DNA from 4 places in the Rhizobium sp. C104 genome. Region 3 is predicted to be linked to each of the others. Evidence: riboswitches for the same ligand, from Rfam matches in the RefSeq annotation. Region 3 holds a riboswitch; each other region holds the start of a gene.

Region 1 (5,816 bases), on a different replicon from region 3:
TCCTTGATGCGCAGCTGGACGAGTTTGACGCCGAGCGGCACGAGACGCTCGACCCAGTTGGCGCTGTCGACGATGAGATAGAAGGGATCGAGCTTCATGAAAAGACGGCCTTTCCGATGACGGGAGTGGAAGGAACGGCCATGTCGCGCGGCTCCAGCGGCACGGCGCCATGCGCGATGCGGCCGGCATTGATGGCAAACGCGAAGGCCTCGGCCATGGCGGCGGGATCACCCGCGCCGGCAACGGCGGTGTTCAGAAGAACGGCATCATAGCCGTATTCCATGACGGCGGCGGCATGAGATGGGCGGCCGATGCCGGCATCAACGATGAGCGGCACATCCGGAAAATGTGCTCGGAATGCCCGCAGCGCCATCGGGTTCACCGCTCCCATGGCAGAGCCGATCGGCGCGCACCAAGGCATCAGGACGCGGCAGCCGGCGTCCAGCAGCCTTTCGGCGACGACAAGATCGTCGGTCGTATAGGGGAAGACGTGAAAGCCCTCGCCGGTCAGGATGCGTGCCGCCTCGACGAGGCCGAAAACATCGGGCTGCAGCGTATCGTGATGGCCGATCACTTCGAGCTTGATCCAGTCGGTGCGGAAAACATCGCGCGCCATCTTCGCCGTCAGCACAGCCTCCTGCACGCTGTGGCATCCGGCCGTGTTGGGAAGCACGCGCACATCAAGCTCGCGGATCAGCTCAAAGAAGGCGCCGCCCGCCTTGCCGCCGACGGCCTCGCGCCGAAGCGAAACAGTTACAATTTCGGTCTTCGATCGTCTCACTGCTTCCGCAAGCACGGCCGGAGACGGGTAGCGGGCGGTGCCAAGCAGCAGCCGGGAATGGACCTCGACGCTGTAAAGTTTCAGCATCTTAGCCTCCTTGCATCGGTGAGAGAATTTCAATGCGGTCGCGCTCGCCAAGCATGAAATCGACGCGATCCTCGCGGTGTACCAGTTCGCCGTTCACCGCGGTTGCGAGCCACCCGCCTTCGTAGTCCAGAGCGAGAAGCAGATCTGCGAGCGTCGCGGCCGCGACCTGTTGTTCCTCGCCATTGATGATGAAGGTCATGGCGCCCTCCTTTCCGTTTGTTCTGTTAGAAGAAGCCGCGCCACCTCTCCGGCCATGGCCGGCGCCAGCAAAAAGCCATGGCGATAGAGGCCGTTGACATGGAGGGTGTGTTTCTCCTGCGTCACGCGCGGTAGATTATCGGGATAAGCGGGCCGCACGCCTGCGCCTGTTTCCGTGACGCGTGCCTCGCCGAAGGCGGGATGCATCGCATAGGCAGCATTCAGCAACTCCATCAGCGAACGCGCGGTAATCGGCCCCGCATCGTCACTTTCGATCATCGTCGCACCGACCATGAAGCAGTTCTTTTCGCGCGGCACGATATAGATCGGGTGGCGCGGATGCAGCAGGCGGACGGGGCGAGAAAGGCTGACCTCGCGCGTTTCGACGCAGAGCATCTCGCCTCGAACACCACGCAATTCGGGCAGTTGGCCAATCTGGGCGGCACCGGTGCAGTCGATCACCCGGTCATAATGGGCAACGTTCGCATTGCCCGTGACGCCGAACACGAGAAGCACGCGGGCGTTCTCCAGTCCTGCCGCAAGTCCCGAGAGCGCCTGCCGTGGATCGAGGTGCGCTTCCTGCCGGAAGAACAACGCCCTGCGGAAGCGGCCGGCGAGATCAGGCTCCAGAGCTGCGATCGCCGCCTCGTCCAGCCATTCCCATCCGCTTGTGCGGCGGGAAAAGCGGTCCAGCTCGGCGGTATCTCGCCCACCCGCGACCACCAGCGTTCCTCGGCGTTTGACGTGGCCGGGCAATGCTGCCTCCCACCAATCGGCGGCATTACGACCGAGCGTCAGCACCGGTTCCTCCGCACTTTCCCGTTCGCACCACGGGGCGAGCATGCCGCCGGCAAGGCCGGAGGCGCCGCCCCCGACCTTGTCGGCCAGCTCCGTAAGGGTGACGCGGAAGCCTTGGCGATAAAGCTGCCAGGCCACGGTGAGGCCGGCAACGCCGGCCCCCTTGACAAGAACGCGCATGGTCATCCTCCAATCGGTATTTTAGCGGCCTCTACGACCGACATGTAAAGTTCGCCGCCCTGTCGGTATTTCGCCGCCATCGCGTCCAGCCCCTCCTTCTGCGCCTCGGCGCGGATGTTGTGCGATATGCGCATCGAGCAGAAATGCGCCACCTTGTGCGCTTCCTTCGGCAAGGTCTCGTCACGGTAGCTGCGGGCGGTGTCGGGATGGGAGGAATCATAGACGACGAAAGGCGGCTCGCCGGCGGTCGGATGGACGCTGATTCCGCGCATCGGCACGCGGACATGACTGTGGATAACTCCCGGTATGGATCTTCCGCGACACTGGCAGCGGGCCGGTGGTGACGGTTGGGGTGAAGTTTTTTGCGGCAATGTCATAGTTTGAGGCTCCAAATTGAAAGTTGGAGACCCAGTCAGCCGGAATGATGAAAAGACGCCGGCATGGATTCCACGCGTGAATCCGAAGCCTTGGAGCGCTTGCACCGTCCCTACGCCAGTATGAACTGGATCAGGTTCAACGGGTCACTGCGCCACAACAAGCAACACCTTATTGTTCAGCAGTATCTCAGCCCCTTGCCGGGCCCCCCTGGTGAATGCCGCCATGAAAGACCGGAGCTGCCCTTCTGTCAAGCAAGGCCTAATGCATATTTTTCTTGCTCGTCAAGCATGACGGCTTCCCGTCTAAAATCGCCGTTGAAACCGGAAGTCTCCGTGCCTCCGCTAATTGCATTTCACAAGCGCGATATGCGCGCCGCAATAGGAACCTAACTGGCGGATATTCGCCACCTCCACCGAGGCGAGAAATGCCGGGCCCGCCCGTTCCTTAAGACAGGTTCCTTCGGCCCGCGAAGGTGCTTAGCTTTGTCGATTGCGCAGGCTCTCAGTGCGCGAGCGCTTCCGCCACCCGAATCCCACCGGCTGGATCCGAATCGACCCCACAAGCAGCGCGATCACGCCGTCCCCGACGATCCATTATGCGATCTTCGTCCAAAACGTGAGCTCCATAGCAACAAGCCGGAGCGCTGGCCTCGAAATCGCGCCGTGCCACGACGTAGGAACGTCCTGAGCGGAAGCGGATGTCGACTGTCCTCTAGAGCCAATATCGGTTTCTCGGGGGAAGCTTCATGCGGTCGAGGCCTCATTTTTTTGGATATGGTACGCGCGTTGTACTATCGTGGCGGGAAATCCGGAGAGGGGCATGCAATATGGCCAAAGGTTGGTGCTGTGAGCAGCACCTCGGCTGATCATCGGGGCTGCCGCAGTAGGCGCTTCGGGCGGTATAGCCATTGCAGACTTCGAAATTCCTGAACTGCTAATCGCCGCGCTGTTTGAGGGCGTTATCATTGGCATGGCCGTTGAGCAGTTCCTAGCTACGATGAGCAAACAGGCTTGGCGGGAGAAAAACAGATGGCGCTCGGAGGAAACGCGCTGGAATGAGCGTGCCGTACTCGGACCCTGGCTTAAGACACCAGCTGCGGAGCCATTACGGCCGGTCGACGCCGCGGATCAACTCCGTATCGTGATGCGCTCGAAGTTCACCATCCAGCCATTGCTGAACAAGAGGGGAGCCCGGGTAGGTTTCGCATTCGTAACGTGAGCACTAATTTCAAGCTGAGGCTGAACATCAATGATCAAGCGATGACGCGGAACGTTGCATCAGGACAGTGGTTACGCTGGTTCGCTGCCAAGGCGGTTGGTTCATCTGCTGGTTCTTAGCTCTCTACCGGTCGACTTTCTCCGCTGCTTCAAGCGAAAATTCGGCGCGCAATACCGCCTTCTGTGCTCGCGAAAAATCGGCGGCGGCTTGTTCTGCCCGCTCTTGCGCGGCGCACCGGGCGTCTTTGCGCTGCGCAAGCGATCGGCCGGCATCGGCTTCATGGCTGCGCAATACGGATTGTCGCATCAACGCGTCCTGAAGCTTGGCGGCGGAGATAACGCCGCTCTTGCGCAATTCGTCGACGATAGGATTGCCTGCGGCCCGGCTTGCTGCCATGTCGAGCGCTTCGGAGGCTTTCGCTTCCCGCTCCCGCGCGTTTTCGGCGTCCGCCCGCGCCTCGGAGAGGCTGCGGGAAAGATTGTCCGCCCGCAGGCTGCGGATCTCCAGTAACTGCCTGAGAGACTTCAGCGCCTTCATATCAGCCGCTCAGGCACCGTTGTTCGTCGTCAGGATTTCCAGCTGGCCGCCCTTGATGACCTTGATGCTGTCGGCTTCCTGCCGGCTCAGCACGTCTTCGACGGCCTTGGTGAAGACGGAGGGGCCGCGCACCAGCACCAAGCCGCTGGCGGGATCTTCACGCAGTGCATCGTCCGGCAGTAGCGGGAACAGCGCGCGAATGGCGTTTTGCTCGGTCTTCCAGCTGCGGTCGCCGCGATCGAGGACAACGGTGGAGACCTCCTGCTTAGGCGCGATGATGATGCGGCTGCCGTCATAGGCGACGAAGAGATTGCTGGCATCGCCAAGCTTGACGAAGGCCTTGGCTCCGCTTTCTCGGACGGACCAGTGCTCGACCTTGCCGCTCAGCGTCCCGACTGTCGTGACCGGGATGCCAGACATGAAGGACAGCGTCTGGACGACATCGCCAAGCGGCAGGGAGACGACATCCAGGCGCACCTCCCGCTCGCCGGCGCCGGCTGATGGAGGAAAGGAGACCAGCAGTCCGATAGCGGCCATGTAAACAAAACGCGCAAACATCTGAGTTTACCTCACGATCCGGATGCCGCCCGACAACTAATGAACGAAGGAAATCAGGGGGCTGCGAAATCCAGTCTGTTAATAATTATCTGATCTACTGTTGCAGATCATCGGTCCGCTGGGAACAGGACGGATATCCATTTCGCGCAATTGTTGTACATATCGCGAATTAATAACTTTTTAACATAAGCTGTTGAATTCGATCCGGAATTCTGCAAGATTTTGGCCGCCAAAACCATGCAAGGAGTTCAAGACATGGCTACCAGCACTAGTACTTCGACACTCGATGCGGGTATCGGCTCGGCGATTTCCGCCTTCAAGTCGGCCCAGAACGAAGCGACCGCGCAGAGCCTGCAGGTTGCAACTGAAATCACCAAGATCAACGGCGTCGCAAACGCCATCAAGAAGATCGGCCCAGGCTGATTGAAACAATGGCGCGACGGGTTCGCCCGTCTCGCTTCCCCGCTCTCGAAGACAATAAAAGCCGCTCGACGGACGGTTCGGGAACAAGATGGCTATGAATCTAGATCCCTCTTCGCCGACATTCAGAGGTAACGCCGGCAACGCTGCGTCAGGCCGCGGCGGACCGGTCTTGCGTATCACGCGCGCCGGGCGCAGCTCCATTCTGCCGTTGACGGCGGAGCGGCAGGTTGTCGGCGGCAGCGCCGATTGCGACCTGATCATCCTCGGCGCCAAACCGGAACCCGCCTTTGCCATCAGTCTGCAGCGCTCCCGCGGCTCCGACGCGGTGTCGTTTACCGCGCTGCGGGATGACGTGGTGATCGATGGTCATTCCATCCCGCGTGATCGAACGATGAGCCTTACAAAGAGGCAGACCATCTCCTTCGACGGCACGGCCTGCGAACTCGAAGGTCTCGGCGCCGGGCGCGGGCGGTTCGCGCCACGCCGGATTGCGGCTGCCGGCCTTCTCGGGCTGGCGGCGATGCTTTTGCTGGTCGGCCTTTACAACAGCGACGCGCCGGCTCACGAAGGCCCGCCCGTCAGGGTTTCCGCCGCACCCGAACCGGCGCCGTCATCGGCGGCGATCGCTGCCGAAATCCGCCAGGCCATTCGTATGGCT
Region 2 (5,816 bases), on a different replicon from region 3:
CTTCAGCGAGAAGCGGATATTGACGTCCTGGCCGTTCATCAGCCGCACCAGCCCCTCGGCCGCCGCGCCCTTCTTCAGCGCCGCAGTCATCTTGGTATCCAGCGCCAGCTGCGCCCAGCATCCGGTCTGGTTGCAATTGCGGTAATCGAGCTTGGCGACGGGCTTGCCGTCGGCCTTGATCGACAGGCCCGAGGGCAGGAAAACATTGAGCGGCAGAAGGGCGGTCAGCATCAGCCGCGCCTTGCCCTTGCCTTTGTCGGAAGGCGCGGCAGGCGCCGGCGGCGCGGATATCGCCAGCGTCAGGATATTGACGGGTTTGCCGTCCTTGGTGACTTGCGCCACCTGTGCGACTTCGCAGGCCTCGGTGCCTGCCGAACCCGTGCAGCGATAATACCAGTCGTCGAATTTTTGCGATTTTATCGCCGGCGCAGGTTGCGCCGGCGCCTGTTCCGGTTCTTGACCATCAGGAGATTGCGAAAAGGATGGGCTCGCGCAGGCGATCGATATCAGAATGGGGGCGATCGTCCAAAGGACCCTCTTCATGCCGCTTTTCAAAAATTTCTTCATTTAAAATGCAACTTCAGGAAGATTTTATTTGGGTTGGAAGTCATATCGCTACAATCCGCAATTTGGTCAACCTTAACGTGTCAGCACGGTAAAGTTTGCGTTAGGTATTTATTTCGCGTTCTGGGAGATTACGCTCAGTTTGCCCGAGACCCCATTCGCAACGAAATCGCCAACAGATTCCGAAATTCGAATAAAACCGCTTGGCGAGGGACATGAGACGATGCGCAACTTACGCGAAGCTGGTCACCTGCTCGTTTTTATTGAAAATCAGGCGTATAATCGGATAGGATGAATAATTCCGCATCGGCGGACATCCAGAAAAATCTGCGAAAGATGAGCCGTACTCATTTTGAAGAAAAGACGTTCCAAGGCGCCGGCTTTATCCCCGATGCCGCCCACGAATACTGAGATGTATTTCAGAAATTCGTCACACCCGCGGGTTGCTGCGACTGTTCTTCTCGGAAGGGAAAGGACAACCGAATGGTGAAAAGGCGGCGGCCAATGCAGCCTGGGACGGAATCCGCGGGCCGTATTCGGGAAAACCTGATCAAGACCCGAATCGGCGGCAAGCTCTCGGCCCCCGTAAAGCCCGGGCCTCGCCGTCGAGGATGATAGCGTGCCCGCAGCGGACTTCACGCGCCGCGCCGTCGCAGCACTGTCATTTTCGAGATGACATCCGCCCCGTTCTCTGCGAAAAAGAGCGCGATGAGAGACAGGGGCGTTCGTCGACAGACGGGCTGAGAAGCACCCTTCGAACCTGAACCGGATAATGCCGGCGGAGGGAGTCGCTCGGGGTCGCGGCTTAGCCCGCACGATTTACCCCGTGCCCGCCCCCGCCTGAAAGGGGCCACATGCAGACCAGGAGCACACCAGGAGCCATGCTGAAGGCGATGCGCGAAAAGCCGCCGCTCGTTCAGTGCATCACCAATTATGTCGCGATGAACGTCGCCGCCAATGTTCTCCTGGCCGCCGGCGCCTCGCCGGCCATGGTGCATGCGGCTGAGGAAGCCGGTGAGTTCGCCGGCCTCGCCAGCGCGCTGACCGTCAATATCGGCACGCTGTCGACGCAATGGATCGACGGCATGCAGGCGGCGGCGAAGGCGGCGACCTCGGCCGGCAAACCCTGGGTGCTTGATCCGGTCGCCCATTATGCCACTGCCTTTCGCCGCGACGCGGTCGCTGCTCTGCTGGCGCTCAAGCCGACGATCATCCGCGGCAATGCTTCCGAGATCATCGCGCTTGCCGGCGGCGAGAGCCGCGGCCAGGGTGTCGACAGCCGCGATCCGGTCGAGCAGGCCGAAGGTTCGGCGCGATGGCTGGCCGAGCGCCAGCAGGCGGTCGTCGCTGTCACCGGCGCTGTCGATTTCGTCACCGACGGCGAGCGGGCGGTGCGCATCACAGGCGGATCGGCCTTGATGCCGCAGGTCACCGCGCTTGGCTGCTCGCTCACCTGCCTCGTCGGCGCCTTTGCCGCCACCGTGCCCGAGGATATGTTCGGGGCGACGGTCGCAGCCCTTTCAACCTTCGCCATCGCCGGCGAGGAGGCAGCACTCGGCGCGGCCGGTCCCGGTTCCTTCGCCTGGCGCTTTCTCGATGCGCTGCACGCCCTCGACGCCGAAACGCTCGATGCCAGGGCAAGGATATCGGCTGTATGAAGACCTTCGATCTTTCGCTCTATCTCGTTCTCGATCCCGACCTCTGCGCGGGGATCGGCATGGTCGAGACCGCGCGCCGTGCCGTTGCCGGCGGCGCGACGATGGTGCAGCTGCGCGACAAACATGCCGGCACGGCCGGAATGATCGAGACCGGACGCGCCTTGAAACAGGCGCTTGATGGCACCGGCGCCCGCCTCGTCGTCAACGACGATGTCGAGGCGGCGATCGCCATCGGCGCCGACGGGTTGCATATCGGCCAGGAGGATATGGATGCGGCGACAGCGCGGGCGATGATCGGTCCCGACATGATCCTCGGCCTGTCGGTCGAAACCGCGGCGCTTGCTGCTGCCGTCGATCCCGATCTCGTCGACTATACCGGCGTCGGGCCGGTGTTTGCGACGCCGACCAAGGCCGACCACAAGCAGCCGATCGGTTTTGACGGTCTTGCCAAACTGGTGGCGGTCTCGCCGGTGCCCTCGGTTGCCATCGGCGGGCTCAAGGCGGAGCATGTGGCCGAAGTCTTTGCCGCAGGCGCAAGCGGGCTTGCCGTCGTCTCCGCCATTTGCGGCGCGCCGGATCCGGAAGCCGCCACACACCGCATCGCCGCAGAAATTCGAAAGGCCCGCGCATGATCCGCAACGTCCTCTCCATCGCCGGCTCCGATCCCTCCGGCGGCGCCGGCATCCAGGCCGACCTCAAGGCCTTTTCCGCCCGGGGCGTCTACGGCATGGCGGTGCTGACGGCGCTGACGGCGCAGAACACGCAAGGCGTCAGCGGCGTGCATCTGGTGCCGCCTCCATTCGTCGCCGATCAGATCAATGCCGTCTTTGCCGATGTGCGCGTCGATGCCGTCAAGATCGGCATGATCGCCAATGCCGGCATCGCCGAGGCCGTCGCCGCCGCACTCGACGCAGCTGTGGCCGCAGCACCGGCCGACCGCCGCGGCATTCCCATCGTCATCGATCCCGTGATGATCGCCAAGGGCGGGGCCGCCCTGCTTGCGCCCGAAGCCGTCGACGTGCTGAACCGCCGGTTGCTGCCGCTCGCCACACTGCTGACCCCGAACCTGCCTGAAGCCGCCGCCCTGCTGCACCAGCCGGTCGCGACGAACCGGGCCGAGATGGCGGCGCAGGCCGAAGGCCTGCGGGCGCTCGGTCCGGCCGCCGTGCTGGTCAAGGGCGGCCATCTCGACAGCGACGACAGCCCCGACGTGCTTGCCACAGCCGACGGCCTGCACTGGTTCGAAGCCCGGCGGGTGCCGACCAAGAACACCCACGGCACTGGCTGCACGCTGTCGAGCGCGTTGGCGGCCGAGCTTGCCAAGGGCGCCTCGGTGCCGGAGGCGGTCGCCATCGCCAAGGATTACCTCGCCGGCGCGGTCGCCGCCGCCGGAAGCCTCACCGTCGGCTCCGGCCACGGGCCGGTGCAGCATTTTCATGCGCTTTGGAAAGTGACGGGATAAGCATCCATCATCGACGCACCCCTTTCAATCGAAACGGCTCGGGCTCCCCGGGCCGTTTTTGCGTTCGGCAGCCAGCTTGCTTTTGATCGAGAGCATCATGGCGAGCAGCATCGCGCCATTTGAAAAACGCAGTTGACAAGCTCAGCCAGATAGCCAAGTCTATGACATTAAAAGGGGATATATTCCGCAATAACGGAATACGAGGAGGAATGACCGGTGCCAGACCTGCTTGTGAGTCTATACTCCACAAAGCTTGCCGATCTGAATCGGAAAGCCGATCTTGTCGGTGTCTCCATCCGACCGGCCCTCCCCCGGAACTGCATCTCGTCGTCGACTGGGTTCGCCAGCAGTTCAGCGAAAACTGGGCGAGCGAAGTCTCCGTCGCCTTCTCCCGCCAGCCGGTTGGCTGCCTGATCGCCGTCGACGGCGGCAAGCTGCTCGGCTTTGCCTGCTACGACACGACGGCGCGCGGCTTCTTCGGCCCGACCGGCGTCGACCCGCAAGCCCGCGGCAAGGGTATCGGCCTCGCCCTGTTTTCCGCCTGCCTGCAGACCATGAAGACGCTTGGCCATGCCTATGCCTTCATCGGCGATGCCGGCCCCGTCGATTTTTACGCGAAGACCGCAGGCGCCATCATCATCCCCGCCCCCGACAAGGGCATTTACGAAGGCATGCTGAGACGCACGCCGACCTGACCATCTGATCCCGGAGTTACAGAATTGTCCTCGACCCCGCTCGCCCTTTTCGTCGGCCTTCCCAATCCAGTCCTTTCGGATGATGAATTCGCCCTGTTTCGTGAGACCAATCCGATGGGCCTCTTCGTTGGCCGGCGAAATCAGCGCGAGCCGGAGCAGACGAAGCGGCTGATCGAACGCTTTCGCGAAGCCGTCGGCCGCGACGATGCGCCTGTTTTCACCGACCAAGAAGGCGGCCGCGTGCAGCATCTCGATGCCGGCCCCTGGCCGCTGTTCCGCAGCTTCGGCCAGTTCGCCGAACTTGCGCGCCGCGATTTCGCGCTCGCCAAAAAAGCATTGCGCCTTTCCTCCCAGGCCATGGGGGCGATGATGACGGAACTTGGCCTTTCCAGCGGATGCTCGCCCGTGCTCGACCTCGTCTTCGAGACGACGAGCGCTGTCATCGGCGCCCGCTCTTTCGGCCCCGATCCTGATGTCATCGCCGCCCTCGGCCGCGAGGTGATCGACGGCCTGCTCGAGACCGGCAACATGCCGGTGATGAAGCACATTCCCGGCCATGGCCGCGCAACGCTTGATTCCCACAAGGAACGCCCGGTGGTCGATGCCAGCCGCGAGACGCTCGCTGCGACGGATTTCAAGCCCTTCGTGGCGCTGAAGGATACGCCCTGGGCCATGGTTGCCCACGTCGTCTACTCGGCCTACGACAAGGAATTGCCGGCCTCCATCTCGCCGGTCATGCACGACCTCATCCGCAACGACATGGGGTATGACGGCGTGCTGATTTCCGACTGCATCTTCATGGAATCGCTCTCCGGCACCCTGCCGGAACGCGTCAAACAGGTGCTCGACGCCGGCTTCGACATCGCCCTCCACAGCCATGGCGACGTCAGGGAAAGCGAAGCCGCCGCCAGGGCGGCCCGGCCGCTGACGGACGCAGCTCTCAAGCGGATTGCCGCCGGCAAGGCCCGCCTCGGCAATCTCAAGATCGATGTCCGCGCAGCCCATGCTGAAGTCGAAGACATGTTTGCAAGCGCGCTGGTTTCCTGACCGGCGCGCCATCTCTCACCGCATAAAAAAGGGGAATAAGACATGAAAAAATATCTTCTTGCCGCCGCCCTGACGCTGCTTTCGGGCTCCGCCATGGCGCAAACGGTCCTGACGGCGAATATCGAACCGGCGACGACCTGGGTGCGCAACTTCAACCCGTTCAACCAGACCTCGTCGCGCCAGTCGACGCTCGATTTCATCTATGAGCCGCTGGTTATCTTCAACCGCTTCGACAGCAACAAGCCGGTCTATCGCCTGGCCGAAAGCTTCAAGCTCTCCGACGATCTGAAAAGCATCGATTTCAAGCTGCGCCCGAACCTGAAATGGTCTGATGGGAAACCGCTGACCGCAGCCGACGTCAAGTTCACCTATGATTATCTGAAGAAATTC
Region 3 (5,816 bases):
TGGCGACGGGTGAGAAGCAGCATGATGACCTCCTCAGGTCTCTAGAGCATGGTGCCGAAAGTGTGCGCGGTTTTCGGCGTCATGATCTAACTCTTTAGTTCAGAACAGGATGCAGATTTCAGGCCGACCGGCCTAAGATCATCCTGTTCCAGCGGATGAAGCAGGGTCTGCAGGATTTCGGTTTCGATCGCCTGGGCCGCCGGCGAGCCGAGATCGGCAAGGCTTCTGGGGCGGGGCAGGGGAACGCGGAATTCTCGAATGATGCGCGCCGGGCGGGCCGAAAGCACATAGATGCGGTCGGAGAGGAACACCGCCTCGCGGACATCATGGGTGATCAGCAGCGCCGTCCAGCGGTGTTCGGTCCACATGCCCTGCAGCCACTCCTGGATCTGCGTGCGCGTCAGCGCGTCGAGCGCGCCGAAAGGCTCGTCGAGCAGCAGCATGTCCTGGGTCTGGACGACGGTGCGCAGCAGAGCGGCGCGCTGGCGCATGCCGCCCGATAGTTCGGACGGATAATGGTGTTCGAAGCCGGCAAGGCCGAAGCGCTCGAACAAAGGCGCCACAGCGGCGCGGGCCGCGCGGCGGCTCTTGCCTTTTACCTCGAGGCCGAGGGCCGCATTGTCGATGATCCGGCGCCAGGGCATCAGCGCATCACGCTGCGGCATGAAGGCGAAGGAATGCGGCGCTTCCTCAAGCGGCGCGCCATTGAAAAGCACCGAGCCGGAATCGGGTCGAAGCGACTGCGTCAGCAATCGCAGCACCGTCGATTTTCCCGAGCCGGACGGGCCGACGATCGAAACGAACTCGCCGTTCCCGACGCCGAGCGAAATATCGCCCAGTACCTGCATGCCGTCGAAAGATTTCGCGATATTGCGCAGTTCGACCATTTTGTCGCTCATCGGCGCCGCTCCCCGGATGGCTGCCAGGGCATAAGGAGGCGCTCTATCAAGAGTGTTAGGCCGAACAGGCAAAGGGTCAGCACGGCGCTGACGACGACGGCGGCGAGCACGAGATCGGGACGGAAATTGTTCTTGGCGTTGAGGATATAGATGCCGAGGCCGCTTGCGGCGCCGGCATATTCGGCAAAGATCGCGCCGACGACGGCATAGGTGATCGAGATCCTCAGGCCGGCGAAGAAATAGGGCAGCGCCGAGGGAAGCCGTGCCAGGCGGAAAATGCGCCAGCGGTCTCGTCTTCATCGAATGCAGCAATTCGGCGATGTCGCGGTCGGTCGATTCATAGCCTTGCAGCAGGGCGACGAGCAGCGGAAAGAAGGTGACGAGCGCCACCAGCAGGATCTTCGGCAAAAGGCCGAAACCGAACCATAAGACGACGAGCGGCGCAATCGCCACCAGCGGCAGGGTCTGGCTGGCGATGAAGATCGGCAGCAATGCCCGGCGCATGAATGGCATGAAATCCATGAGGATCGAAGAGGTGAAGGCGAAGGCAAGCGACAGCGCGAAACCGCCGAGCGTCGCACCAAGCGTCGGCCAGGTGTTTGATATCAGCGCCTCACGGTTCAGCCAGCCCTGGATAACGATGCGCGAAGGCGCCGGCAGAATGGAAGGCTTGATGCCGGAAAGATCGACATAGAGTTCCCATGCCGCCAAAAAGGCGCAGCCCGCGAGCAAGGCGGGGAACCCCCGATAGAGAGCGGCGCGGAGCGCGGAAAGGTGCGAACCCGATGGTTGCGGCGATGTCATCAGCGTTTGATTTCGGTCTCGATGCCTAGCCGGCCGCGATAGGGATCGAGCGTTTTGACGGCATCGCGAATGATGCCGACGACATTGCCGGACATCGGATAAAGTGACACTTCTGCGCCTGAGAACATCTGAACCTCGCTCCGCTGGCATTACCCAGATCAGCTTTAAAGGGTCCAGAGGCTAGCGCCTCATATCTCAGCCCCGGCAATACGGAGCTCCCCTGTTATTTCGTCGGAAACTATCACCCGTGTTTTCTTCCCGCAACCGCAAATTTGGGAACCCGTCCGCACGGTCGGAAAAGCTCTGTTGTGAGGGAAACACCCGAGCGGGATCCCGCTCGGGTGTTCCTCGGTGGGCCCGTACCTGCCGGGAACGGGACCGCAGCTTGCTGCCTCTGGCGGCAATATCGGCGTAAGGGGTGCCAGCGCCCTTATCGGAGTAAGAGCGGGAGCGCCCGATCGGGCTTTACGATCGCAGAAGCAAAGGGTATAAGACCTCAACCAATATTGAGGTCAAGAGGCGATGGATGGTATTTCGGCAGCGCCGCTCGGAAAGCTCCTGACTGTCGGCGAAGTGGCGGAACGCAGCGGCCTTGCCGTCTCGGCGCTGCATTTTTACGAGACCAAGGGTTTGATCTCGAGCATCCGCTCCCGCGGCAATCAGCGCCGCTACGGGCGCGATGTGCTTCGCCGCCTCGGCATCATCAAGGTGGCACAGCGTGTCGGCATTCCGCTTTCGGAAATCCAGGCGGCGTTCCAGTCCCTGCCGCAGGGGCGCACGCCGACCGTCGCCGATTGGCAGACGCTGTCGGCGCGATGGAAGGACGATCTCGACGCACGAATCAATCGGCTCAGTCTGCTGCGCGACCGCCTGACCGGCTGCATCGGCTGCGGCTGCCTGTCGATCGAAAGCTGTCCGTTGCGCAATCCCTGTGACCGGCTCGGCAGGGAAGGGCCGGGTGCGCGGCTTCTGGAGACCGAAAACGAGCTCGTTGTTTAGTCCTGGATCTCCCCGGAAAGATCGATGCCTGCCTTTCTTTCGGTCGGTGTGCTCATATGTTAAGGGCAGGTGACGCATCCGAGGAGGACGGCTTCGTGTTTCATCCCAGACTGTTTGAAAATCGTAATGTCGTCGTCACCGGCGCCGGCCGCGGCATCGGCCTCGAAGTCGCTCGGCAGTTTCTGGATTGCGGCGCGAAAGTGATCGTCCATACCGGGCGCAAGCCGGGGCGGGACCTGCCGGATTTCCTGCTGACGGCTGAATCGGAAAGACGGGCGCTGCTGCTGCATGCCGATTTCTCTGCCGCCGGCGGTGCGGTGCAATTTGCCGACGATGTTCTGGCTTTCTTCGACAGGGTGCATGTGCTCGTCAACAATGCCGGCACCATGCTCGGCCGTTTTCCCGCTGCGACGCTGACCGATGCCGAATATGAAGCGGTCATACGGCTGAACCAGACCTCGGTAGTGGCGCTGACGCGCGCATTGCTGCCGGCATTGAAGGCGGCCGAGGGTGCTGCCGTCGTCAACACCGTTTCGATCTCGGCGCTCACCGGTGGCAGCCCCGGCTCGTCGATCTATTCGGCCTCGAAAGCCTTCGTTGCGACCTATTCCAAGGCGCTTGCCCGCGAGCTTGCCCCGGATGGCATCCGCGTCAACTGCGTCTCGCCGGGAACGATCGAGACGGATTTCCACGAGCGCTATTCCTCCAGAGAAAAGCTGGAGCAGACCCGGAAATCCATCCCCCTGCAGCGGCTTGGCACGGCAGAGGATTGCGCTCCCGCCTATCTGTTCCTGGCGGCTCCCTTACTCTCGGGATACATTACCGGCCAGGTGATCGAGATCAACGGCGGACAGCTTATCTGCTGATTTACTTGGACCTTTTTTGGCATTTCATCACTATTGACCAATTCGTTTGTGCGAATATGCTATTGTTCTGATCTACCAAATCGCCTCCCTTCCGAGATATCGAATGCCGTTGCCTAAACCGGAGCCGGGGATGACCGGCCAGGACTTGCACATACTCGCCGGAAAAGCCCATGAAGCGAGCGATCTGCTGAAGGCTTTGGCGCATCACACCCGATTGCTGATCCTCTGCATCCTGGCAAAAGAGGAGCGGACGGTCGGTGAAATCGAGAATATTCTCGGCATTCAGCAGGCGATGGTTTCGCAGCAGCTTGCGCGTTTGAGGCTCGAAGGCCTAGTCAATACGCGCCGCCAAGGCAGGCTGGTTTATTACAGTATCGGCAATGTCAGCGTGCTTGCCTTCCTCGAATCTCTGTTCGATCTTTTTCCCGCTGCGGAAAACTGTTAAAGCGCGTCGCCTTAACTTGATTCATTCCCTTGCGGAGCACGGTTGCTGTGTCGAAGATGAGGCCGGACGCGAAATGTCGCGGGAGCCCGGATGATCGACAAGCTGGAATTCTTCATCGCCCTAGCCAATGAAAAGCATTTCGGCCGCGCTGCGGAGGAGTGCGGGATTTCGCAGCCGACGCTTTCGGCCGCGATCCGGCAGCTCGAGGATCAGCTCGGGGTCATGCTGGTGCAGCGCGGTTCGCGTTTTCAAGGGCTGACGCCGGAGGGGCAGCGCGTGCTGGAATGGGCCCGGCGCATCGTCGGCGACGCGCGCACCATGCGCGAGGAAATGCGCGCCGCCCGCCGCGGCCTTTCCGGCCACATTCGCCTTGCCGCCATTCCGACGGCGCTCGCCATGCTTTCGCGCATTACCACGCCTTTTCAGGAACGGCATCCCGGCGTCACCTTCTCGATCGTCTCGCGCAATTCGCTGCAGGTGCTGAGCATGCTCGAAAACCTCGAAATCGATGCGGGCATCACCTATCTCGAAAACGAGCCGCTCGGCCGTGTCACCAGCGTTCCGCTCTATGCCGAGCGCTATCATCTGATCACGGCTGCGGGCAGCCCGCTCTCCGATCGCGACAATGTGACATGGAAAGAGGTCGGCGATCTTCGGCTTTGTCTATTGACCGCCGACATGCAGAACCGCCGAATCATCAATCGGCACCTGACGGAAGCCGGTGCCACGGTGCATCCGACGCTCGAATCCAACTCGATGATCGTGCTGTTCTCGCATGTTCGAACCGGCCGCTGGGCGAGCATCATGCCGCGCAATGTCGCCAAGTCTTTTGGTTTCCCGGTGGAAATCCGGATGATTCCGATCGTCGAGCCGGAGGCCCATCATCTCGTCGGCCTTGTCGCGCCCTATCGCGAGCCCTTCACGCCGCTGGTCTCTGCCTTGCTGCATGAAGCGCGGGTGCTCGTGCGAGATGAAGAACTCTGATAGAAAAAAACTATCGTTCCACAGGATAGCTTTATTGATCCCTGGCGGCTTCCCTGAGATGCTTGCGGCGGATGGTGCTCGGCTGGAGGGGCCGCCATTCCGCAACGAGCAAGCCGTCGGGAGGGCTACCTTATGACCATTTATATCGCCGAAGGCGATATTGCCGCGCGCACTCGTGCGATCATTGCCGATCTTCGCTTCCTCGAAGGGCCGCTGCTTCCCATTCTACACGAGGTTCAGGACGAATTCGGTTATATCCCGCAGGAAGCCGTGCCCGTGATCGCGGAGGAACTGAACCTCTCCCGTTCCGAGGTGCATGGCGTCGTGACTTTCTATCATGATTACCGCGACCACCCCGCCGGCCGGCATGTGCTGAAGCTCTGTCGCGCCGAGGCCTGTCAGTCGATGGGCGGCGATGCGCTGGCCGAGCGCGTCAAGACGCTGCTTGGCATCGATTTTCATCAAACGATGCTCGACGGCAGCGTGACGCTGGAGCCGGTCTACTGTCTCGGGTTCTGCGCCTGCGCGCCATCGGCGATGCTCGATGGCGAGGTCTATGGCCGGGTTGACGATCAGCTGGCGGCGGAACTCGTTGCGGAGGCACGCCGATGAGCATCAAGATTTATGTTCCGCGAGATGCCGCCGCGCTGGCGCTCGGCGCCGAAAAGGTGGCAAAGGCGATTGCCCAGGAGATCGCCGCCCGCGGCCTCGGTGCCGAGATCGTGCGCAACGGCTCGCGCGGAATGTTCTGGCTGGAACCGCTTGTCGAGGTCGAGGTCGCCGGCAAACGCATCGGTTACGGACCGGTGAAAGCAAAGG
Region 4 (5,816 bases), on a different replicon from region 3:
AATGTCGAAATCGACCGTGCCGGTCGCGATCGACTGCTGAAGGCGGGCATTGTAGTCGGCTTGCGCAAGGTCGATCCAGTTGATCTTGGCGCCGGTATAAGCCTCCCAGGGCTTCAGGAAGCCGCGGAACAGGAAGTTGTGCAGGTTTTGATTGTTGAGCCCCATGAAGGTCAGCTCGACACCGGCAAATTCGCCCTGCTTGACGTTGGCCTTGGTCGGACCGAGGCAGAGTTCGCCGACCTTCTGCCAGTCCGCATCCGTCGGCGAGCCCTTGCCGACGCCCGGGATCTGCAGGATCTGGGCGCGCAGATCGTCGGCGGCGGCAATCGCCATGCCGGGAATTCCGCCCATCGCGCCCGATAGACCGAGCAGAGCCGCAGCACTCGCAGTTCCGCGCAGGACGTCGCGGCGACTTGCCTGACGGCGCATCAATGCATCGTATATTTCGACTTTCATACTTTCCTCCTCCACGTTTTTGCGCTGCCGCCAGCCCGTCTTTCCGGATTGGCTCCGGTCCGATTTTCGCACTGGTCTCATGCAGAACTATCTGGTAAACAAAAAAATGAAACGTTTCATATTGATGTTCGAAACCGCTCCTCTCGGCCTCGCCAGCGAGAATTAGACGGCAAGCGGCAAAAGTCAACATGAAATGAAACGTTTCATGGAGGAGGTCTGACAGCATGTACGAGCAGCGGCAGGGTGCGTTTCGCCAAGCCTCATGCCTTGGATTTTGTCGAGAGATGCATATCTCCCGGAACCGCCGGGGGAGCTGGAAAGCGAGTGGGGAGGCACATGGCTGAGGTCAATATTTCGGAGGCGCGCAAGGCCTATGGCGCCGTAAATATCCTGCATGGCGTTGATATCGACATTCGCGACGGCGAATTTGTGGTGCTCGTCGGCCCGTCCGGTTGCGGCAAATCGACATTGCTGCGCATGGTCGCGGGGCTCGAAAGCATCACCGGCGGCACCATCTCGATCGGCGGAAAGGTCGTCAACAATCTGCCGCCGAAGGATCGCGACATCGCCATGGTCTTTCAGAGCTATGCGCTCTATCCGCACAAAACCGTTGCCGAAAACATGGTCTTTGCGCTCCGTCTGCAGAAACAGCCTGCCGATATCATCAAGCAGCGGCTGCAGGCGGCGGCCGAAACGCTTGACCTCGTGCCCTATCTCGACCGCTATCCGCGCCAGCTTTCGGGCGGCCAGCGCCAGCGCGTGGCGATGGGACGCGCCATTGTCCGGTCACCGCAGGTTTTCCTGTTCGACGAGCCCTTGTCGAACCTCGACGCCAAGCTGCGCGTGCAGATGCGCAAGGAGATCAAGGAACTGCACCAGCGATTGAGAACCACGACGATCTATGTCACCCACGATCAGGTCGAAGCGATGACCATGGCCGACAAGATCGTGGTCATGCAGGGCGGCAAGGTCGAACAGATTGGCACGCCGCTGGAACTCTACGATCGTCCCCGCAATACATTCGTTGCGGCCTTTATCGGCTCACCGTCGATGAATCTGCTGAAAGGCCGCTACAAGGCCGATGGTGCGATCTTCGTCACCGAGACCGGCGACGAGATCGCGCTCGGTTTTAACCCGCAGGCGTCCGAAGGGCAGGCCGTGCTTCTCGGCGTGCGGCCCGAGCACCTGTCGCTCAGCCCAAGCGGCCTCGACACGACCGTCAGCGTCACCGAACCTACCGGCCATGAGACGATGGTTTTCCTGCGCTACGGGACCGGCGAGCTTGTCGCGGTGCTGTCCGACCGTCACGAGTTTAAACCGGGGCAGGTCGCGACGATCGCTGCTCGGCCAGGAAAGCTTCATCTTTTCGATGCGGCATCCGGCAAGACATTACGACCGGATTGAGCGGTATCGCTTCAAAAGCCGCCGAGATAGGTTCAAAGTGAAGATCGGGCTGACGGACCTCGAATTCTTCCGCTCGGCCTCGGCTATGGCTGGCCACCGCAGACGCGGCCGCTACGCACTCGATTTGGAGTAGAGACCAAGGTTGTTGCCGAGGGCGAACCCGCAACCCTGATAAAATTTCGACAACGCCCCTTCTCGCTGTGAGACCAACCAGACGCTGCTGCATCCCTCGGCCTTTGCTGTTTCGAAAACTGCTGATAGCAGCGCAGTCCCTATTCCCGCACCTTGGGCTTCAGGCAGCACCGACAACTCGTCAAGATAAACGACCGGACCGGCATGGCGCCGCTGTCGTATGCCCAACGCGATCCCCAGCACCTTGCCTCCGTCAAAGGCCGCAAGCGCAATGGATTTCGGCGTTCCAAGCACGGTGTTTACATTTTCAGCCGCCGCTTCAAGCGACCAATTCTCGTTCCACGGAGGTCCCGAATAGGCGCTGACCAGCACAGTGGCGGCGTCATTGAGATGTTCTAGCGTAAGACGTTTAATCCGAAACGACATAAATCCACCTGACGTTGAGTGAATTGACATTTGCCGCAGTTCGATCCGTAACGCAACAGGCTCCGAGCCGGACGATCTACGGAAACGACAAAGCTGTAAGCTTGACACAACCAGCGACCGCGCTTTACGACTGTCGGTATTCACCAGGGGGGTCCCGCAAGGGGCTGAGATACTGCTGGACAATGAGGCTTTGCCTGTTGTGGCGCAGTGACCCGTTGAACCTGATCCAGTTCATACTGGCGTAGGGACGGTGCAAGCGCTCGAAGGCTTTGGATTCACGCGTGGAATCCGTGCCGGTGTCTTTCCATCATTCCGGCTGATTGACTGGGTCTCCAACTTACAACTTGGAGCCTCAAACCATGACCATTGCCGCAAAGAACCTCACCCTGACCGTCACCACCGGCCCGTTGCCGGCATCGCGGAAGATCCATATTCCAGGAGATATTCATGGCGATATCCGCGTGCCGATGCGCGAAATCAGTGTCCATCCGACTGCCGGCGAGCCGCCTGTCATCGTCTATGATTCCTCCGGCCCCTACACGATCGAAGGTGCGGAGATCCGCATCGAGCAGGGCCTGTCTCCACTGCGCCGCGACTGGGTGCTGGCCCGCGGCGACGTCGAAGCCTATGACGGCCGCCATGTCCGCCCCGAGGACAACGGCTTTGTCAGCGGCGACCGGCTGACGCCGGAATTTCCGGGGCGGCGCCGGCCGCTGCGCGCCAAGGACGGCAAAGCCGTCACCCAGCTCGCCTACGCACGGGCCGGCATCATTACGCCGGAGATGGAGTTCGTCGCCATTCGCGAGAATCTCGGCCGCAAGGCCAAGGCTGAAGTGCTGGTGCGTGACGGCGAGAGCTTCGGCGCCGATATTCCCGATCATGTGACGCCGGAATTCGTCCGCCGGGAAGTCGCCGCCGGCCGGGCGATCATCCCCGCCAACATCAACCACCCCGAAAGCGAACCGATGATCATCGGCCGCAATTTTCTGGTGAAGATCAACGCCAATATCGGCAACTCCGCCGTCACCTCGTCGATGGCTGAAGAAGTCGAGAAGATGGTCTGGGCCGCCCGCTGGGGCGCCGATACGGTCATGGATCTGTCGACCGGGCGCAACATCCACAATATCCGCGAATGGATCATCCGCAATTCGCCGCTGCCGATCGGCACGGTGCCGCTTTATCAGGCGCTGGAGAAGGTCGGCGGCATCGCCGAGGATCTTAGCTGGGAAATCTATCGCGATACGCTGATCGAGCAGGCCGAACAGGGCGTTGACTATTTCACCATCCATGCCGGCGTGCGGCTGCGTTACATTCCGCTCACCGTCAACCGCGTCACCGGCATCGTCTCGCGTGGTGGCTCGATCATGGCCAAGTGGTGTCTGCATCATCACCGCGAAAACTTCCTCTACGAGCATTTCGAGGAGATCTGCGAGATTTGCCGGGCCTATGACGTCTCCTTCTCGCTCGGCGACGGCCTTCGCCCCGGCTCGATCGCCGATGCCAATGATGCGGCCCAATTTGCCGAACTCGAGACGCTCGGCGAACTGACGAAGATCGCCTGGGCCAGGGATTGCCAGGTGATGATCGAGGGGCCCGGCCATGTGCCGATGCACAAGATCAAGGAAAACATGGACAAGCAACTCGCCGTCTGCGGCGAGGCGCCCTTCTACACGCTGGGGCCGCTGACCACCGATATCGCCCCCGGCTACGACCACATCACCTCCGGCATCGGCGCGGCGATGATCGGCTGGTTCGGCACGGCCATGCTCTGCTACGTCACCCCGAAGGAGCATCTCGGCCTGCCCGACCGCAGCGACGTCAAGACCGGCGTCATCACCTATAAGATCGCCGCCCATGCGGCCGACCTTGCCAAGGGCCATCCCGCGGCGCGCCTTCGCGACGATGCGCTGTCGCGGGCACGTTTCGAATTCCGCTGGGAAGACCAGTTCAACCTCTCCCTCGACCCGGAGACGGCCCGCTCCTTCCACGATGAGACGCTTCCGAAGGAAGCGCACAAGGTGGCGCATTTCTGTTCGATGTGCGGCCCGAAATTCTGCTCGATGCGCATATCGCATGACATCCGCGCTGAAGCGCAGAAGGAGGGGCTGGACGCGATGGCGGCGAAATACCGGGAGGGCGGCGATCTCTATATGCCGATCGAGACCTCCGCGCACGGGGCGGACTGACATGCGCGTGCTTGTCAAAGGCGCCGGCGTCGCCGGCCTCACCGTCGCCCGCGAGCTGCATGCCCGCGGTGCCGATGTCACGGTCTTCGACCCGCATCCGAATTTCGCCCATGCCGCGTCCTGGCTCGCCGGCGGCATGCTGGCGCCCTGGTGCGAGCGGGAAAGCGCCGATGAGGCAGTGCTGACGCGCGGCCTCGATGCCGCCGATCGCTGGGAAGCGATCCTGCCCGGCAAGGTCGTCCGCAACGGCACGCTGGTCGTTGCCTCGACGCGCGACCATGGCGAGCTGAAGCGATTTGCCAGCCGCACGACCGGTTATCAATGGGTTGAAGAGGACGATATCGCCGCCCTGGAGCCCATGCTCGCCGCCCGTTTCAGGCACGGTCTGTTCTTCCCCGGTGAGGCGCATCTGAACCCTCGCCAGGCGCTGCACGGGCTGAAAGAGCAACTGACGGCAAACGGCGTCACCTTTACCGGCGTAGATGTGAGCGATGACGATTTCTCCGATATCGTCGACTGCACAGGTGCCGCCCGCATCGGGCAAGAGCGCGATCTGCGCGGCGTGCGGGGTGAAATGCTCTATCTCCATACCGAAGAGGTCACCCTTGCCCGGCCCGTCCGCCTGCTGCATCCGCGCTTCCCCGTCTATATCGTCCCGCGCAGCAACGGGTTGTTCATGATCGGCGCAACGATGATCGAGACCGATTCCGACGGCCCGATCACCGCACGTTCGCTGATGGAATTGCTGAACACGGCCTATGCGCTGCACCCGGCCTTTGCCGACGCCGCCGTCGTCGAGACCGGCGCCGGCATTCGCCCTGCCCTGCCCGACAATCTTCCACGCGTCCTGCGGGAGGGGAAGGCCGTCGTTTTCAATGGCCTCTATCGCCACGGCTTTCTGCTGGCGCCGACCATGGCGGCCGAGGCTGCCGATCTCGTTTTTTCCCAACAGCCGAAGCAAAGGAACACCCAATGCAACTGATCATCAATGGCGAAGCCCAGACAACCGCCGCCACAACGCTTTTGCAGCTTCTGGCCGCGCTCGACTACGAAGGCGACTGGCTGGCGACCGCCGTCAATGGCGAACTGGTCCATCGCGAGGATCGCGGCGAGCATATGCTGAACGATTATGACCGGATCGAAATCCTGACCCCGATGCAGGGAGGCTGAGCATGCTTAATCTTTACGGACGTCAAATCGCATCACGCCTTC

What was found. A riboswitch is a leader RNA that binds a small molecule or an ion and turns the genes downstream of it on or off. The one in region 3 is predicted to bind thiamine pyrophosphate.
Region 1: linked by a shared signal. The riboswitch ahead of MF410_RS32420 (phosphomethylpyrimidine synthase ThiC) and the one ahead of MF410_RS36645 (HMP/thiamine-binding protein) in region 3 are both predicted to bind thiamine pyrophosphate.
Region 2: linked by a shared signal. The riboswitch ahead of thiM (hydroxyethylthiazole kinase) and the one ahead of MF410_RS36645 (HMP/thiamine-binding protein) in region 3 are both predicted to bind thiamine pyrophosphate.
Region 4: linked by a shared signal. The riboswitch ahead of thiC (phosphomethylpyrimidine synthase ThiC) and the one ahead of MF410_RS36645 (HMP/thiamine-binding protein) in region 3 are both predicted to bind thiamine pyrophosphate.

The regions. Positions count from the first base shown of each region.
Region 1 covers NZ_CP092353.1:60,216-66,031, reverse strand. The annotation lists gene MF410_RS32440 (thiamine phosphate synthase) at 1-98, opposite strand, end outside; gene MF410_RS32435 (thiazole synthase) at 95-868, opposite strand; gene thiS (sulfur carrier protein ThiS) at 870-1,067, opposite strand; gene thiO (glycine oxidase ThiO) at 1,064-2,044, opposite strand; partial or broken gene MF410_RS32420 (phosphomethylpyrimidine synthase ThiC) at 2,047-2,250, opposite strand; TPP riboswitch at 2,511-2,641, opposite strand; gene MF410_RS32415 (hypothetical protein) at 3,764-4,177, opposite strand; gene MF410_RS32410 (hypothetical protein) at 4,187-4,735, opposite strand; gene MF410_RS32405 (hypothetical protein) at 4,991-5,158, shown strand; gene MF410_RS32400 (hypothetical protein) at 5,328-5,816, shown strand, end outside.
Region 2 covers NZ_CP092350.1:187,946-193,761, reverse strand. The annotation lists gene MF410_RS25370 (invasion associated locus B family protein) at 1-567, opposite strand, end outside; TPP riboswitch at 1,272-1,368, shown strand; gene thiM (hydroxyethylthiazole kinase) at 1,419-2,222, shown strand; gene thiE (thiamine phosphate synthase) at 2,219-2,854, shown strand; gene thiD (bifunctional hydroxymethylpyrimidine kinase/phosphomethylpyrimidine kinase) at 2,851-3,684, shown strand; partial or broken gene MF410_RS25350 (GNAT family N-acetyltransferase) at 3,901-4,379, shown strand; gene MF410_RS25345 (glycoside hydrolase family 3 N-terminal domain-containing protein) at 4,404-5,426, shown strand; gene MF410_RS25340 (ABC transporter substrate-binding protein) at 5,469-5,816, shown strand, end outside.
Region 3 covers NZ_CP092348.1:4,004,037-4,009,852, forward strand. The annotation lists gene MF410_RS20865 (ABC transporter substrate-binding protein) at 1-23, opposite strand, end outside; gene MF410_RS20870 (ABC transporter ATP-binding protein) at 87-899, opposite strand; partial or broken gene MF410_RS20875 (ABC transporter permease) at 896-1,703, opposite strand; partial or broken gene MF410_RS36645 (HMP/thiamine-binding protein) at 1,715-1,831, opposite strand; TPP riboswitch at 1,822-1,935, opposite strand; gene soxR (redox-sensitive transcriptional activator SoxR) at 2,226-2,702, shown strand; gene MF410_RS20885 (SDR family oxidoreductase) at 2,798-3,568, shown strand; gene MF410_RS20890 (metalloregulator ArsR/SmtB family transcription factor) at 3,672-4,013, shown strand; gene MF410_RS20895 (LysR family transcriptional regulator) at 4,104-4,997, shown strand; gene MF410_RS20900 (formate dehydrogenase subunit gamma) at 5,130-5,609, shown strand; partial or broken gene MF410_RS20905 (NADH-quinone oxidoreductase subunit NuoF) at 5,606-5,816, shown strand, end outside.
Region 4 covers NZ_CP092349.1:126,929-132,744, forward strand. The annotation lists gene MF410_RS23905 (extracellular solute-binding protein) at 1-456, opposite strand, end outside; gene ugpC (sn-glycerol-3-phosphate ABC transporter ATP-binding protein UgpC) at 793-1,860, shown strand; gene MF410_RS23915 (GNAT family N-acetyltransferase) at 1,972-2,418, opposite strand; TPP riboswitch at 2,554-2,684, shown strand; gene thiC (phosphomethylpyrimidine synthase ThiC) at 2,778-4,604, shown strand; gene thiO (glycine oxidase ThiO) at 4,606-5,586, shown strand; gene thiS (sulfur carrier protein ThiS) at 5,577-5,774, shown strand; partial or broken gene MF410_RS23935 (thiazole synthase) at 5,777-5,816, shown strand, end outside.